DNA from 2 places in the Paenisporosarcina sp. FSL H8-0542 genome. Region 2 is predicted to be linked to the other one. Evidence: predicted binding sites of a transcription regulator. Region 2 holds the regulator's gene; the other holds the start of a gene.
The links. Region 2 encodes Rex, which represses fermentation and respiration genes when NADH is low (regulators of the CRP and FNR family bind a similar motif). Its sites were predicted from a motif close to TTGTGAAATATTTCACAA; they were not measured.
Positions count from the first base shown of each region.

Region 1: MHH33_RS17525 (cytochrome C oxidase subunit II) is a predicted target of Rex. The motif match lies at 3,527-3,544, and genes of this name have one in related genera.

Region 1 covers NZ_CP152050.1:3,500,584-3,508,231, forward strand. The annotation lists gene MHH33_RS17510 (collagen-like protein) at 1-743, shown strand, start outside; gene MHH33_RS17515 (b(o/a)3-type cytochrome-c oxidase subunit 1) at 1,203-2,855, opposite strand; gene MHH33_RS17520 (cytochrome c oxidase subunit II) at 2,857-3,324, opposite strand; gene MHH33_RS17525 (cytochrome C oxidase subunit II) at 3,341-3,463, opposite strand; gene MHH33_RS17530 (Crp/Fnr family transcriptional regulator) at 3,731-4,426, opposite strand; gene rluF (23S rRNA pseudouridine(2604) synthase RluF) at 4,583-5,287, shown strand; gene MHH33_RS17540 (cupin domain-containing protein) at 5,752-6,273, opposite strand; gene MHH33_RS17545 (hypothetical protein) at 6,363-6,560, opposite strand; gene MHH33_RS17550 (MFS transporter) at 6,780-7,648, opposite strand, start outside.
Region 2 covers NZ_CP152050.1:551,438-559,085, reverse strand. The annotation lists gene groL (chaperonin GroEL) at 1-1,482, opposite strand, end outside; gene groES (co-chaperone GroES) at 1,514-1,798, opposite strand; gene MHH33_RS03010 (type II CAAX endopeptidase family protein) at 1,994-2,725, shown strand; gene tatC (twin-arginine translocase subunit TatC) at 2,758-3,537, opposite strand; gene tatA (twin-arginine translocase TatA/TatE family subunit) at 3,559-3,753, opposite strand; gene MHH33_RS02995 (redox-sensing transcriptional repressor Rex) at 3,817-4,473, opposite strand; gene MHH33_RS02990 (ABC-F family ATP-binding cassette domain-containing protein) at 4,598-6,529, shown strand; gene tsaD (tRNA (adenosine(37)-N6)-threonylcarbamoyltransferase complex transferase subunit TsaD) at 6,866-7,648, opposite strand, start outside.

The DNA.
Region 1 (7,648 bases), 680 kb from region 2:
CCATTGGACCGATCGGACCTACTGGACCTGCTGGTGCTGACGGAGCCACTGGACCGATCGGACCTACTGGACCTGCCGGTGCTGACGGAGCTACTGGGCCGATCGGACCTACTGGACCTGCCGGTGCTGACGGTGCTAATGGGGCTACTGGAGCTACTGGACCTGCTGGACCTGCCGGCGCTGACGGCGCTACTGGACCTACTGGACCTACTGGTGCTACCGGTGCTACTGGACCTACTGGGCCTACTGGGCCTACTGGACCGGCCGGACCTACTGGGGCTACTGGGCCTGCTGGAACAGGAGGCATACTAGACTTTGCAGATTTTTATGCTTTGATGCCTGGTGATAATGCTACAACAGTTGGTGCAGGTGAAGATGTTGATTTCCCTCAAAATGGACCTACCTTAGCTGGATCAAGGATTACTCGTATCAGCGGTGATTCATTTAATTTGTCAGCTATTGGAACTTATCAAGTTTTATTTCAAGTGAGCATAACAGAAGCTGGGCAACTAGTTTTAACTCTTGATTCGGGATCGGGATCCACTGAATTACCTTATACTGTAGTCGGTCGTGCAACCGGCACTACTCAGATAGTAGGGATGGCATTAGTGCAAACAAATGTCACTAATTCAATCATCACCGTACGAAATCCTCAAAGTGCATCCACTGCACTGACAATTACTCCTACCGCTGGAGGATCAGAGCCTGTATCAGCTCATCTTGTTATTACACAAATTGGATAATGAGAAAAAATTCTAGACTTTCAAAAAAAGCTTCCATCCCGGGAGCTTTTTTTATTGTTTATTAACGCAAGAAGCTACACTTTTTTAATCATAAGGAGCCCTGTTTCTGTTTCTGCATAGCTACTCTAGCTTCGAAACATGATTAAAAAATCAACAGTAAAAGTAGACAGAGTCAATCGTAAAAACATGAAACTAGTAATAGATTTCACGATTCAATGTTTATAATATCCAGTTCATTTTTAACTTGCTCTTTTCTAAAAATACTTTTTGTTAGTCATCAATAGGACAAAGTTACATATCATTGTCCGACAAATTAAAAAAAGGTTTGCGGCGAACTCTTTCGCTACAAACCTCATTTTAACCTTATTCTTCTATTTCATTAACTTCCACTAACATTCCGACCACTAAAGTAATTACAACAAAGAAACATATCAGCATTAAGACCATTTCATTCAACTCCTACCATGTTTTGAATCCTTCTGAACCAGGAGGTGCATGGTGAATCATGCCAGTTAGCGGTATAGCATAGGCGATAATGATTAATGCGAATGCGATGCCAATCCAAATCCACCAGTTTTCCAAAAATTTCGGTGTGTTTTCTTTGTCACTTTCCGCCATTGGAAACTCGACAAAGTCTTCTTCACGTACAGCTTTTGGTGATAAAAACATCGACATCACGACGATATAAATCATGATCATGGCAGATAGGAATAAAATGCTACCTCCAATTGCCATCGTTACATGATTCGTAATTATCCCATCAAACCATTCCATTGCGGAAGGATGATTATTGTAATTGGAATATGCAGTGCGTCTCGGTGCTCCCAGAAGACCTAAAATATGTTGCGAAGTGGACATTAAGAGCATACCGATAGTCCATGTAATAATTTGAATGAATCCTAGCTTTTGCATAGACTTTGAGAATTTACGTCCTGTTAAGTATGGAATTAACCAAAATGTCAGCCCCATAAAAGTCATCGCTACAGGTGTCCCAACAGTAATGTGGAAATGTCCGACGATCCATAATGTGTTGTGGACGACTTCGTTTAATTGGAAACTTGCGTTGATGATTCCGCCCGCTCCACCAGGAATAAAGAAAGCCATTGCTATAAAAATTGATGTAAAGCGAACGTCTTTCCAAGGAAGTTTCGTGAACCAGCCGAATAATCCTTTCCCTCCTTTTTTACGTCCTGAAATCTCGAATGTCGCAAACATAGAAAACGCCGTCATTAAAGATGGAATAATAACCATGAATGTCAACACGACTTGAAGGAACTTCCAGAAGTTCGAAATCCCTGGTTCCGTTAATTGGTGATGGAACCCTACTGGAATAGAGAAAAGAATGAATAATACAAATGACAAACGAGCCAATGAATCACTGAAAACTTTCGTTCCAATTAGTTTCGGAACTATTACATACCACGCCATATAAGCTGGCAACAACCAGAAATACACAAGCGGATGACCGAAATACCAGAACAAAGAGCGACTTAGTTCCACGTTAATCGTATCTACCCAGCCAAACGCCCAAGGGATGTATTGAAATAGAACTGTGGCTACCACACCTAGACAAGCGATGATCCACAGGATGATTGTCGTAATGGTCATGAAAGCAAATAGTGGACTTAATTGTCCTTTATGTTTTTTTCTCCAGACGAGATAATGTCCTACCAATGCAAAACTATTAATCCATGTACCTACTACAAACAATGCCAATCCTACATAATACCAACCACTTGCTTTCAACGGAGCATAGAACGTATATAGAACTGAAGCTTCCCCAGAAATAATCATAGCTGTTGCTAAAATAGTGCCGATTGTTGTGACTGCAAAACCAATCCAGGAAACGCGTCGAACTTTTGGACCGAAGCTTCCAAGGCTTTTACTCATACCAGTAATAAAGAAACCGAAAATGAAATAAGTAGTAAATATAAGTGCAAGCAATACGCCATGTGCCGTTAATATTTGATAATAATCCAACCAACTAGGTAATTGGAGAGCATCGTTTCGTATGAAAACTTGTAATAATCCGCATAATGTTCCAATCAGAAATGCGATGTATGCAACTCCGATATTCCATAAAGCCAACTTACGATCTTGTGCAGCAATCATCTTAATACACCTCTATTTCTGTGGACATCATGTGGTGACCGGCACCACAGTATTCATTACAAAGAATTAAATATTTACCTGGTTTATCGAATGTATAAGATTTTGTTGTAATCCGACCTGGAACCACCATCATATTTACTTTCGTATTATCAATCGTAAAACTATGAACTACGTCTGTACTAGTTAATTTAAAAATGATTTCTTTTCCTGCAGGTACCTTAAGTTCCGGAGCATTGTATCCGAACGCCAATGCCACAATTGCAACCTGGTACGTATCGTCATCTATCTGAGTAACGCCAGGGTGATCAAATGGCGCAGTTTCATTTACTTTTTTAGGATCAATTGTATCCATTCCTCCCGATGGTGTGTGGCCGTGAGAGAATGCGCTTACTCCGACTATACTTAAAAACACGATTAATGAGACTAGGCCAAATACAAGCCAAATCTTTTCATATTTATGAAAATGCATTTAAATCTACTCCTTTTCATCTTGCTACATACATGAAATAAACGACAAACCACATGACGATAATAATGATGCCGACTGAAAATACACTGATCAGCGTTCCTTTTAAGTTCAACTCTGGCGATTGATTTTTTTTACTCAATCTCATTCACCTCTTTACGTTTTTATAACTTATATTCAGCGTAGGCCATTCATGGTTTAGGGACTGTGATATAAGTCACACTCGAAGGATTATTTACAGTGAGTGTCGATAATTTGTCAAAATTGGAATAGGGCTATGGAGTAAATCGAGGGTGATTGAATTTAATCGGAATGGAACTCAGTTTAATCGGCATCAAACCCGTCTTAATCGGTTTCGCCCATTTTGTCCCACAAAAAAAGCGATTTACCTTTGAGGTAAATCACTTCTTTAATCAATTTTACAAAAAGCAATTGGGCAGTTTTCGCAATTGATTTCTTCTTTTAAATAATCAAGGTCGTGTATCAGCATCTTTCCATCCACCGTGGAAAGTATGTTTTGCTTTTTTAAGTCACTCAGCAGTCTATTCACCACTTCACGTGTCATGCCGCAAAAATTAGCAAGTTCTTGATTGGTAAGCGTCATGTCGATCATGATGCCCTTTTCGTTAGGTACTCCATAGCTATTCGTCATGCGAATCAACGTTGAGTAAAGCGCTCCTTTTTTCCCATGCAATAGGAGATCACGGAATTTCGTCTGTGTTTTTTGGTGATTGATACCCATCCACTTCATAAAGGAAACGGCAAGCTTGGCATTATGGGTCAGCTCTTCTTCCAGATCGTCGACACTTATCTTGATGCATTCTACATCTTCCATGACCTTGGCATCCAACATATATTTGGCTGATTCGGCAAAGAGCGTAAATTCCCCAACGAACTGATTGCGTCCACAAATCCTTAACGTCAATTCTCGACCTTCAGGTGTAACTTTCCCAATTTGAACTTTTCCGGTTCGGATGAAGTATATCCCTTTGATGGGGTCGCCCTCTTGGAACAAATAAGAGTCTTTATTATACGTTTTCACAATGTGTCGTATGGAAAGCAACTCTTTCAGTTCAACGGACGTATCAACCATCCCTTTTTTCAATCAAAACACTCCTTTCTTCGTTTTCTCTTGGGTAAAGAGTACCATAGAACCTTTTCTATTGGATAGTACCATCTGCACGATTGAGATTCCCCTTCCATCTCATATAGGAGTTCATTATGGGGTATAATTAACATACTAAATGAAGCAGGTGATGATATGCGCATAAATAAATTTTTAAGTGAAGCTGGTATTGTCTCAAGACGCGGTGCTGATAAATGGATAGAAGACGGACGCATTACGATCAATGGGAAAAAAGCTGAACTTGGGAGCAAAGTAGAGCCTGGAGACGATGTGCGTGCCGATGGCAAACCGGTAAAACATGAAGAGCCCTATGTCTACATCGCTCTTAATAAACCCGTAGGCATTACTAGCACAACGGAACGACATATTAAAGGAAATATCGTTGATTTCGTCAATCATCCTTTACGTATTTTTCATATCGGCCGACTCGATAAAGATTCACATGGATTGATTTTATTGACCAACGATGGAGATATTGTAAACGAAATATTGCGGGCTGAAAATGAGCATGAAAAAGAATACATCGTTAAAGTGGACAAACCTGTTACACAGGATTTTGTTAAACAAATGTCTGAAGGCGTAGAGATTTTAGACACCAAAACATTACCTTGTAAAGTAGAAAAACTCTCTTCTCAAATGTTTAAAATTACGCTAACACAAGGATTGAACCGTCAAATCCGCCGCATGTGTACAGCACTGGGTTACGAAGTCAAAGGTTTGCAACGTATTCGAATCATGAATATTCATGTGGACGGTCTTACGGTCGGTGAATGGCGTGATTTAACGAAAGTGGAATTGGAAGAACTATTCAGTACGCTTAACTATTCACCAAAAAGGTAATAGAGTAGTAGGAGGCGATGCAATGCTATCATTAACTCATACACTTAATATAACCGGTGACCTAATACGCGGAGACTTTGGGGACTTAAAAGAAGTCAGTCAGGCACTTTCCGGCTAATTTTACCCAAAATAATGAAAAAAAGCGGTCCTATTCTTTAGGATCGCTTTTCTTCATCATCATGACATCTTCAGTTTACTCCGTAAAACCTAATTTCTTTAGTCGTGAATTACTTGATAGTCGTGCGAAAGAATTAAAAAGATATACCTGGTAAAACCCAAGGATACCCTACACAAAGTTCACAATTATAAGCAAAACATCATGATTGCGAATTGTTGTTGTTTCATGAATTGATCCGGGGACAATGTCGGCTTCCATGCAAAAGGAAGTAGTTTCGTACAAGCATTCCAAAATTCAATTTGCCGATGTAAATCTTGAGGCCCTTCATAAAAACGATATGTGATTGTCACGTGTAATTGCCATCCACTATTTTTTTATATGCCATTCTGTTAATGACCTCTTCTTGTTGAGGATATAATTCTAGTAATTCTTTTTGCGTAAAGAGCTCGAAATCATCGAAATCAAAACCAGGCGACACCATACAACCGACTAAAGAAAATGTGGATTCAAGATCAACTGAGGAACCGAATATTGCTCCTTTAGGTACGAGTACCTGTGGCTTTTCCCCGTTATTAAAGTCCAACCCTAATTTCTGAGCTGTATATTCACCATCCGGGTGTATCACGTGGACAGTGAGTGGACTTCCGTCATGGAAAAACCATAATTCGTCCGATTGAAGTCGGTGTAAGTGGGATACTTCGCCACTCTTTAAGCAAAAGTAAATTGTCGTGTAGAGATTTCTTGTTTTGCTATCCGACGTTTCCATTTTTTCTTCCGAGTAGAAACTCCGTGTATAGTGTCCCCCTTCTGGGTGCGCTTCCATGTTTAAATGTTCTATGTAATAGGATGCATTTCGTTTTGTCATCATTTCTCTCCCTCCCCCTAATACATTCATCATCCGCTATAAAAGAAATGGATTCAATGCCTTTCGACAAAATGTGCCACGTGGAACATTTTTTAAAGTGTTTTTATCGACATTTTAGTCAGGAAATCTTCTGGATGATGAGTGTATCGATTTGTGATAGACAACCATTCAATCATTAAAGTTGATAATTTTTTTCCGTTATTAAGTTTCTCTGGATTTTCCCATGCATCCCAAAAGACTCCGCGTACAATTTGCTCACTGATAGCTTCATCAGCATTGATATTTTCCATAACAGCCGAGAGTAGCGATCATATAGTTCAATCAAAGACTGTTGTTCCTTGTTAGAAAATCCGATGTTCAAACACTCTTCAGTATTCATCTAGTCACACCCTTTAAATCCTCACTCCCCCACACGCGTTTTGTAAAACATTTCAATGTGCTGAATTTAGAGTAATTTACTTCAAAATAAAAAGCACATGAAGTGATAGACACTTCATGTGCTTAAATGATTAGGCGTAATAGAATGTTTTTCTCTGCTTAATTGTAAACAATCCTGAAACTACCATTACAACTGTGGAAAGATAAAATGCGTGATTTATTCCAAACCATTCGGCTATCAAACCGAAAATAAAAGTCGCGATTCCAAATGCATCAGTCACCAAAACAGATTGAACTGAAAATACATGACCAAGTTGATCCGTATCTGTATGCGTTTGCAATGCAGTCAATTGGGCAATCAGCTGTAATTGACCAAAGACGCCAAGGAACAGTGAAATGACCAGCGCCATCGATGCATAAAATGGAAACAGAAACCACACTGTTAATAGGCTTGTAAGAAAACAACCAACTCCTATCATCAGATGTGCAGGAATCTTCATTAATTTGGCAAACAAATACCCACCAATCAAAAAGCCACCTGAATAAAATGCGTTTATATACCCCCACCACGCAGTGCTTTTCTCAATTACTTCGTCAACATAAACATACAGAATGGCGGAAATCCAGACCGCTCCTGCAAATGCTGTCAATGTATCTAGCAGCAGTATATTACGAATAGGCTTTATGGAAAAGCTATACTTCCATCCTCCAGAAAGTTGTTGAAATACAGATTGTACATCCTTCTTGATATGGGGAATCGCTTTAATTCCGTATGTGAGCATCCATGCGAACATATATAACCCGATGGAAACAAGTAAAAGAGTTCCCCCACTATAAAGAGCGACAAAAAATGCGCCAATCGGCCAACTTACCAGATTGATTGTGTTATAGGAAATGGCTACTAAACTATTAGCCTTAGGCAATTCCGATTTCCCGACCAATTCAGGCAGCATGGCTTGTCGGATCGGCGTTGCCCACCCATCCAGGAAGGCGATGACAC
Region 2 (7,648 bases):
ATCCACGATACCCGCTTCCATCATGTTCACCCATTCGCCGTTTGCTGCGTTGAAACCAATACCGATTTCTTCACGTTTCAAACGATCCACAATGATTGAACCTTCAAGACCTGCGTTGTTTGCGATTTGACGAACTGGCTCTTCAAGAGCACGAAGAACAATTTTCACACCAGTTGCAACGTCACCTGTTGCATCTGAAGTTACTTCCACAACTTTGTTGTAGACGTTAACTAGTGCAGTACCACCACCAGAAACGATACCTTCTTCAACAGCCGCACGTGTAGAGTTCAGTGCATCTTCAATGCGAAGTTTACGCTCTTTTAGTTCTGTTTCAGTTGCTGCACCGACTTTAATCACGGCAACACCACCTGAAAGTTTTGCTAAACGTTCTTGTAATTTTTCTTTATCGAATTCAGAAGTAGTATCTTCTAATTGTGAACGGATTTGGCTTACGCGACCCGAAATTTTTTCTGGTTGGCCAGCACCTTCAACGATTGTTGTGTTTTCTTTCGTTACCACAACTTTCGCTGCGCGACCTAATTGAGTGATGTTAGCAGACTTCAAGTCTAAACCAAGTTCCTCAGTGATTACTTCGCCACCTGTAAGAACCGCGATGTCTTCCAACATAGCTTTACGACGGTCGCCGAATCCAGGTGCTTTTACAGCAACTGCATTGAATGTGCCACGTAATTTGTTCACTACTAATGTAGCTAAAGCTTCGCCTTCAACGTCTTCAGCAATCAAGATCAATGGTTTACCTTGTTGAACCACTTGTTCTAATACTGGAAGAATCTCTTGAATGCTTGTAATTTTTTTGTCAGTGATCAAGATATATGGATTTTCTAAAATAGCTTCCATTTTCTCTGAATCCGTAACCATGTATGGAGATGCGTAACCGCGATCAAACTGCATACCTTCCACTACATCAAGCTCTGTTGTGAATCCTTTAGATTCTTCAATTGTGATAACGCCATCGTTTCCAACGCGTTCCATTGCTTCCGCAATCAATTGACCAACTTCTTCGTCAGCAGCAGAAATAGATGCTACTTGAGCAATCGATTCTTTGCCTTCGATTTCTTTAGAGATTTCTTTTAACTCAGTAACTGCAGCAGCAACCGCTTTTTCGATACCTTTACGGATACCGACTGGGTTAGCGCCAGCTGTTACGTTTTTCAAGCCTTCGCGAATCATCGCTTGTGCAAGAACTGTTGCCGTAGTTGTACCGTCACCCGCGATTTCATTTGTTTTAGAAGCTACCTCAGCTACAAGCTTAGCGCCCATGTTTTCAAATGGATCTTCAAGTTCGATCTCTTTTGCAATCGTTACACCATCGTTAGTAATAAGTGGTGAACCGAATTTTTTCTCAAGAACGACGTTACGTCCTTTTGGTCCAAGCGTTACTTTTACAGCATCCGCCAATTTATCTACACCACGAAGCATCAAACTGCGTGCGTCTTCACTGAATTTAATTTCTTTTGCCATTTTGTAAACCCTCCTAAAATATGTTTAAGTATTAGCCTACAATTGCTAAAATATCATTTTCACGTAAAATCAAGAATTCATTACCTTCAAATTTCACTTCAGTACCTGCGTATTTAGAGAAGATGATTTTGTCGCCTTCTTTTACATCCAACTCAACACGTGTGCCGTTATCCAGTACACGACCAGTTCCTACAGCAACTACTTTGCCTTCCTGCGGCTTCTCTTTAGCAGAGTCTGGAAGTACGATACCGAATGCAGTTTTTTCCTCAGCTTCGATTAATTCGATTACAATACGATCGCCTAATGGTTTTAACAAGTGAAACAACCTCCTTGAATGGTAGTAATTATTTTATTAGCACTCTCTCTTCTTGAGTGCTAACACAATTCCTATCATAATGAATCACTCACATTTTTGCAAGTGGGAACATACAGATTTTTTGTATTCTTTGCGAGGACTCACGAAAAACAATACAATAGGAAGAGAACTTCTTTTGATGAAAGGAAACTATCTGTGAAAAATAACAAAACAGCGTTTTATCTCATATTGACTTACATCGTAATGCAACTGTCTGGCGCCTTATTTGCTCCCCTCATTTTCAGCTATTTGAAAGGTCAGGAAGGCATGGAAATCGAGCAAGCCAAGTTATTAGCAAGTGGCTGGTGGGTGTTCCTGAGCATGGCAGTGGCCACACTTATTGTTTTACTAATCATCCGTAAAGATGGTGCTTTTTTAAATCACTTAAAGGGTAAAAAGAGTTCTGTCCCCGCTTCGATTCTTTGGGGAATTGCCGGTTTCTTTATGGTTCTCTTCGGACAAGCCATTGCATCGCTTATTGAACAATCCTTTGGCATCGAGCAGGGATCCGAAAATACCGCTTCACTAATACAAATTGCCGAAGCAGTGCCAATGGCGATTTTTGCGATTGCCTTGTTTGCCCCTATTCTTGAAGAACTGATTTTCAGACGGGTCATTTTCGGTAACCTTGTCCAAAAAACAAATTTCTTCATTGCAGGTGCAGTGAGTGCCATCGTATTTGCGATTATCCATTTTGATTTCACACACCTTTTACTCTATGCCGTGTCAGGATTTATATTCGCATTTTTATACTATAAAACTAGACGAATTTTGACTTCGATCATCTCCCATATGCTGTTGAATGGGTTTGTTGTATTGATTCAATTAAATATGGAGAACATTGAACGCTATCAAAAGTATTTAGAATCACTATCCAATTCACAATAATAAAAGCACTAAAAGCAAAAAGCCTTCCACCATTATAGAGGTGGAAGGCTTTCATTTTGGCGTTTCGCTTCTTCGATTTTTTGAAGAGCTTCTGCCTTTATATATTTGCGATAGCCTATTTTGGCTATGACAATGCTGAATTCAAACAGCAAGATGAGCGGAAGTGTAACCAAAACGTGCGACATAATATCTGGTGGCGTTAAAATATCCGCAACCACCACAAGCACAAGGTAAATATACTTGCGATACTTGGTCAGCATCATCGGTGTCAAAATCCCTAATCGGGTCAGGAACAGCAAGATAACCGGCATTTGGAAAACAAAACCGAATGGAATGGTCAATTGAAACAGGAATTCGAAGTATTCATTGATCCCGATTGTCTGCACAATGTTCAGATCAGCTGATAAGTCAGCCATGAAATGGATGACAAATGGGAATACGACATAGTAGGAAAATGAAACCCCTGCTATAAATAACAAAAAGATAAACGGAATGTAGCTAAGAGTTGCCGTTCGCTCTTTTTGATAGAGTCCTGGAGAAATGAATGCCCAAATTTGATATAAAATGAGTGGGGATGTCATGACTATTGCCAAAACCATCATTACGGAAATTAATATTTTAAATGGATCCGTAATTTTAAATGCATTCAATGTTATGTTGCGTGCTTCTTCACTTACCTGCAAAAATTCTATCAGTGGGCCAGCCAGAAAATAGCTGATGATCACTGCTATAACAAAGAAAACGACGATTATCATCAGTCGTTTTCTTAATTCAATAATATGCTCAACTGTAGTCATGTCTCTTTCTTCCATCAGAAAAACACCCTAACGTACTTACTTATCTTCTTCTATCTTTTTCTTCTTTTTATGATCGTCATCTTCGTCGTCATCGACTAGACCTCTTGTTGCATTTTTGAATTCGCGAAGCGAACTGCCGAATGCTCGTCCCAGTTCAGGAAGCTTTTTCGGACCAAATACAAGTAAAGCCACTACCACAATCAATAAAATACTCAATGGACCTGTAGGCATGATAGGCACCTCCTCGTGTCTATATTTATTTTAACGCATTTTTGCTTAGTTTGCTAATTGCTTCTATGAATTATGTGTGAACGTTTCTTCATCCTGTTTAATGAAGTAAATCAGTGTTTGCAGCTCTACGGACAAATCAATTGTATGAACACGTATCGTATCAGGGACAGTCAGACGAATCGGTGTGAAGTTCAAAATCCCTTTTACGGATGTTTTCGTTAATCGGTCCGTTACTTCCTGCGCTGCTCGTGAAGGTACGGTTAAAATCACGAGTTCGATTCCGTATTCCTGTATTTTTTCTTCTAGCTTGCTAGGCTCGAAGATCGGGATGTCACTAAGCATCATCCCATCTTCCGTTGCACTTGTATCAAATGCCAATACGATTCGGGTGTTATGATTTTTATGGAAGTTGTATTTCAGAAATGCCGTCCCTAAACTACCTACACCTATTAATGCGACATTCGTTTCTTCATCCTGATCGAGTGTTTGACGGAAAAATGCCAACAGATTTGGCACATCATAGCCGTAGCCTTTTTTGCCTAACGCACCAAAATGTGAAAAGTCCCGGCGAATAGTTGCTGAATCTATTTTCATCGCTTCACTCAGTTCCTGTGAAGATACCCTTTTCTTCCCTGCGTTCGAGAAGTTTTGGATGAATCGGTAATAGAGAGGTAATCTTTTAGTTGTAGCTTGTGGAATTTTAAGCGGTTCTTGTTTCATGCCGTTCCTCCTGCATTCAAGCGAAATCGCTTTCATCTTACATGAGTAGATGAGAGAAGTAAAGTTCAGTCGTTGCATGAGTTCCTGGCATCCATTAAACTAAGTGAGAACTGAGGTGGAATTCATGATTGTCTTACAAGTGAATCAATTATATAAATCGTTTGTCGTCGATGAAATATTAAGCGGTGTCAAACTTGAAATCAACCATCGTGACCGTGTGGCTTTAGTCGGACGAAACGGTGCCGGAAAGTCGACACTCCTGAAAATTATTGCAGGTGAAATGTCGTATGACTCTGGAGAAATCATCATTCCTAAAGGCACAAAAGTCGGTTATATGGAACAGCATGCAGGCATTGACTCCGACTTATCTATTTGGGACGAAATGATGACCATTTTTGAGCATCACCGGGCTGCTGAAAGAGAATTGCGTTCCCTGGAACAGCAAATGGCGAATCCCGAAGTATATGAAAACGCTGAGTCTTATGCGCGTATCATGTCTGACTATGACAATAAACAAGTGGCATTCAAAGACTCCGGTGGCTATCAGTATGAAGCGGATACCCGCTCCGTCCTCCACGGAATGCAATTCTTCCCTGAAGAATACACAAAACCAATTCAATCGCTATCGGGTGGTCAAAAAACTCGACTGGCATTGGCTAAATTATTATTAACGAAGCCAGATTTACTGATTCTTGATGAGCCGACGAATCATCTGGACATCGATACGCTCAGCTGGCTGGAGCGTTATCTTCAAGGATATCCTGGTGCGATACTTATCGTTTCGCATGACCGTTACTTCCTTGATCAAGTCGTGAACTTTGTATATGAAGTTTCTCGTCACAAAGTGAAACGTTTTGTAGGTAATTATAGTGCTTACTTGGATGAAAAGGCCAAGACGTACGAACGTGATATGAAAACATTTGATAAGCAACAAGAGGAAAAAGCTAAACTTGAAGATTTTGTTCAACGTAACCTTGCACGGGCTTCCACGACTAAGATGGCACAGTCGCGTCGCAAAGTATTGGAGAAAACGGATTGGATGGATTCGCCGGACGGGGATGAAAAATCTGCGAATTTCGGATTTTCTATTGACCGTCAAAGTGGCAATGACGTCTTGAAAGTGCAGGATGTAACAGTCGGTTATTCTGGGAAACCTGTCTCTCAGGACGTCAATCTCCGTGTATTCCGTGAAGACCGCATCGCCCTGGTCGGACCGAACGGTGTCGGGAAATCCACTTTACTGAAAACGGTGGTTAAGGATATCCCACCGATAGTTGGATCCATACATTACGGGACCAATGTTCAATTCGGTTACTATGACCAGGAACAGGCAAAATTGACGGGAACTCGCTCCGTACTGAGAGAATTGTGGGACGAATGGCCATTAATGAATGAGAAAGATGTCCGGAATGTGTTAGGACGATTCCTGTTCAGTGGTGATGATGTGACTAAATCGATTTCTTCATTATCAGGCGGGGAAAAAGCGCGTGTTGCTTTGGCGAAACTGATGATGTTGAAAGCCAACACCTTGATTCTCGATGAGCCAACTAACCATTTGGATCTTGATAGCAAAGAAGTACTGGAGAATGCCTTAATCGACTATCCCGGTACGATCCTATTCGTATCACATGACCGCTACTTTATTAACCGGATTGCCACGAAAGTGATTGAGTTATCAAGTGATGGTGCCTTTGAATATTTAGGTGATTACGATTACTATGTCGAAAAGAAAAAAGAGTTAGAAGAAATTCGAGCTGAGCAAGCAGGTCCTAAAGCAATAGAAGCTGCAACGGCGAAGCAATCCACTTCTACCATCGATAAAGAGGCAAAGAAACGGGAACGACAAATCACAAGACGCTTGGAAGACCTTGAAACTCAATTACAAACAATTGAGGAACAAATTAATGCTGTGGAAGAAAAATTATGTGACCCAGCCATTTTCCAAGATCATACGCAATTAATGACCCTTCAAACAGAGCTGGATGCTTATAAAGAAGAACAAGAAACATTCATGACAGAATGGGTTGAATTAGAAGAAGAGTTAGAATCATATTAACTGTTACCGCAAGTCAAAACATGCGGTATTTTCTTACTATTAAAGACCCATATATATGGGTCAAGTACAAATTTCGACATTTTTCTTTCCACAAATTTATTCACATGCAAAAGGTTGATATATCAATCTATCAACAGACTTATGCACACTATCCACAGGGGAAAAAGTTTTTATACACATACTTCAATGTAAATCGTACCACTATATATTGAATTCCAGTCACTTATACACAAGTTGTCCACAAAATGTGCATAAGTACAGATGTTCTCTATTGACATCACAATTCATTTTTGCTAAAAAAGAATCGATTCTCTTTTATTAGAGAATCGATTCTTCTTAATTCCAGTCGAATAATGTCATACCTGGTCTGCCGTTCATTGCCAGTGTACTTGTAATCCCTTTTTCGAACATAACGGAGCCAGCAGCAGCAATCATTGCCGCATTATCGGTACATAAAAACAAAGGTGGAACTGTAAACGGAATTCCTTCTTTTGCAAAAGTGTCTTCCAGCGATTTTCGCAATCCTTTGTTCGCAGAAACTCCACCAGCTGCAATTACTTGCTTAACGTTAAATTGCTTGGCTGCACGCATTGTCTTCGCTGTGAGCACTTCAACCACACTGTTTTGGAAACCTGCAGCAACTGCTTGTGGTTTAATCTCTTCACCACGCTGTTCAGCATTGTGCATATAATTGATGACCGATGACTTCAAGCCGCTGAAGCTGAAATCATACGATCCTTCTTCCAACCAAATACGTGGAAATGCGATAGCTTCTTCGCTTTCATGCGCTAACCTGTCAATATGCGGACCACCTGGATAAGGAAGCTTCAACACTCTGGCTACTTTGTCATACGCTTCCCCTGCCGCGTCATCACGCGTTTCTCCAATCAGCTCAAACGAACCATGTTCTTTCATTAATACTATTTCCGTATGCCCGCCTGATACGACCAGGGCCAATAAAGGAAATTGCATAGGCTCCACTAACTGATTGGCATAAATATGCCCTGCTATATGATGAACCCCAACTAGAGGCAATTGATTTGCGAATGCGAATGCTTTTGCGGCATTGATACCGATTAGCAATGCACCGACAAGTCCTGGTCCTTCGGTAACAGCTAC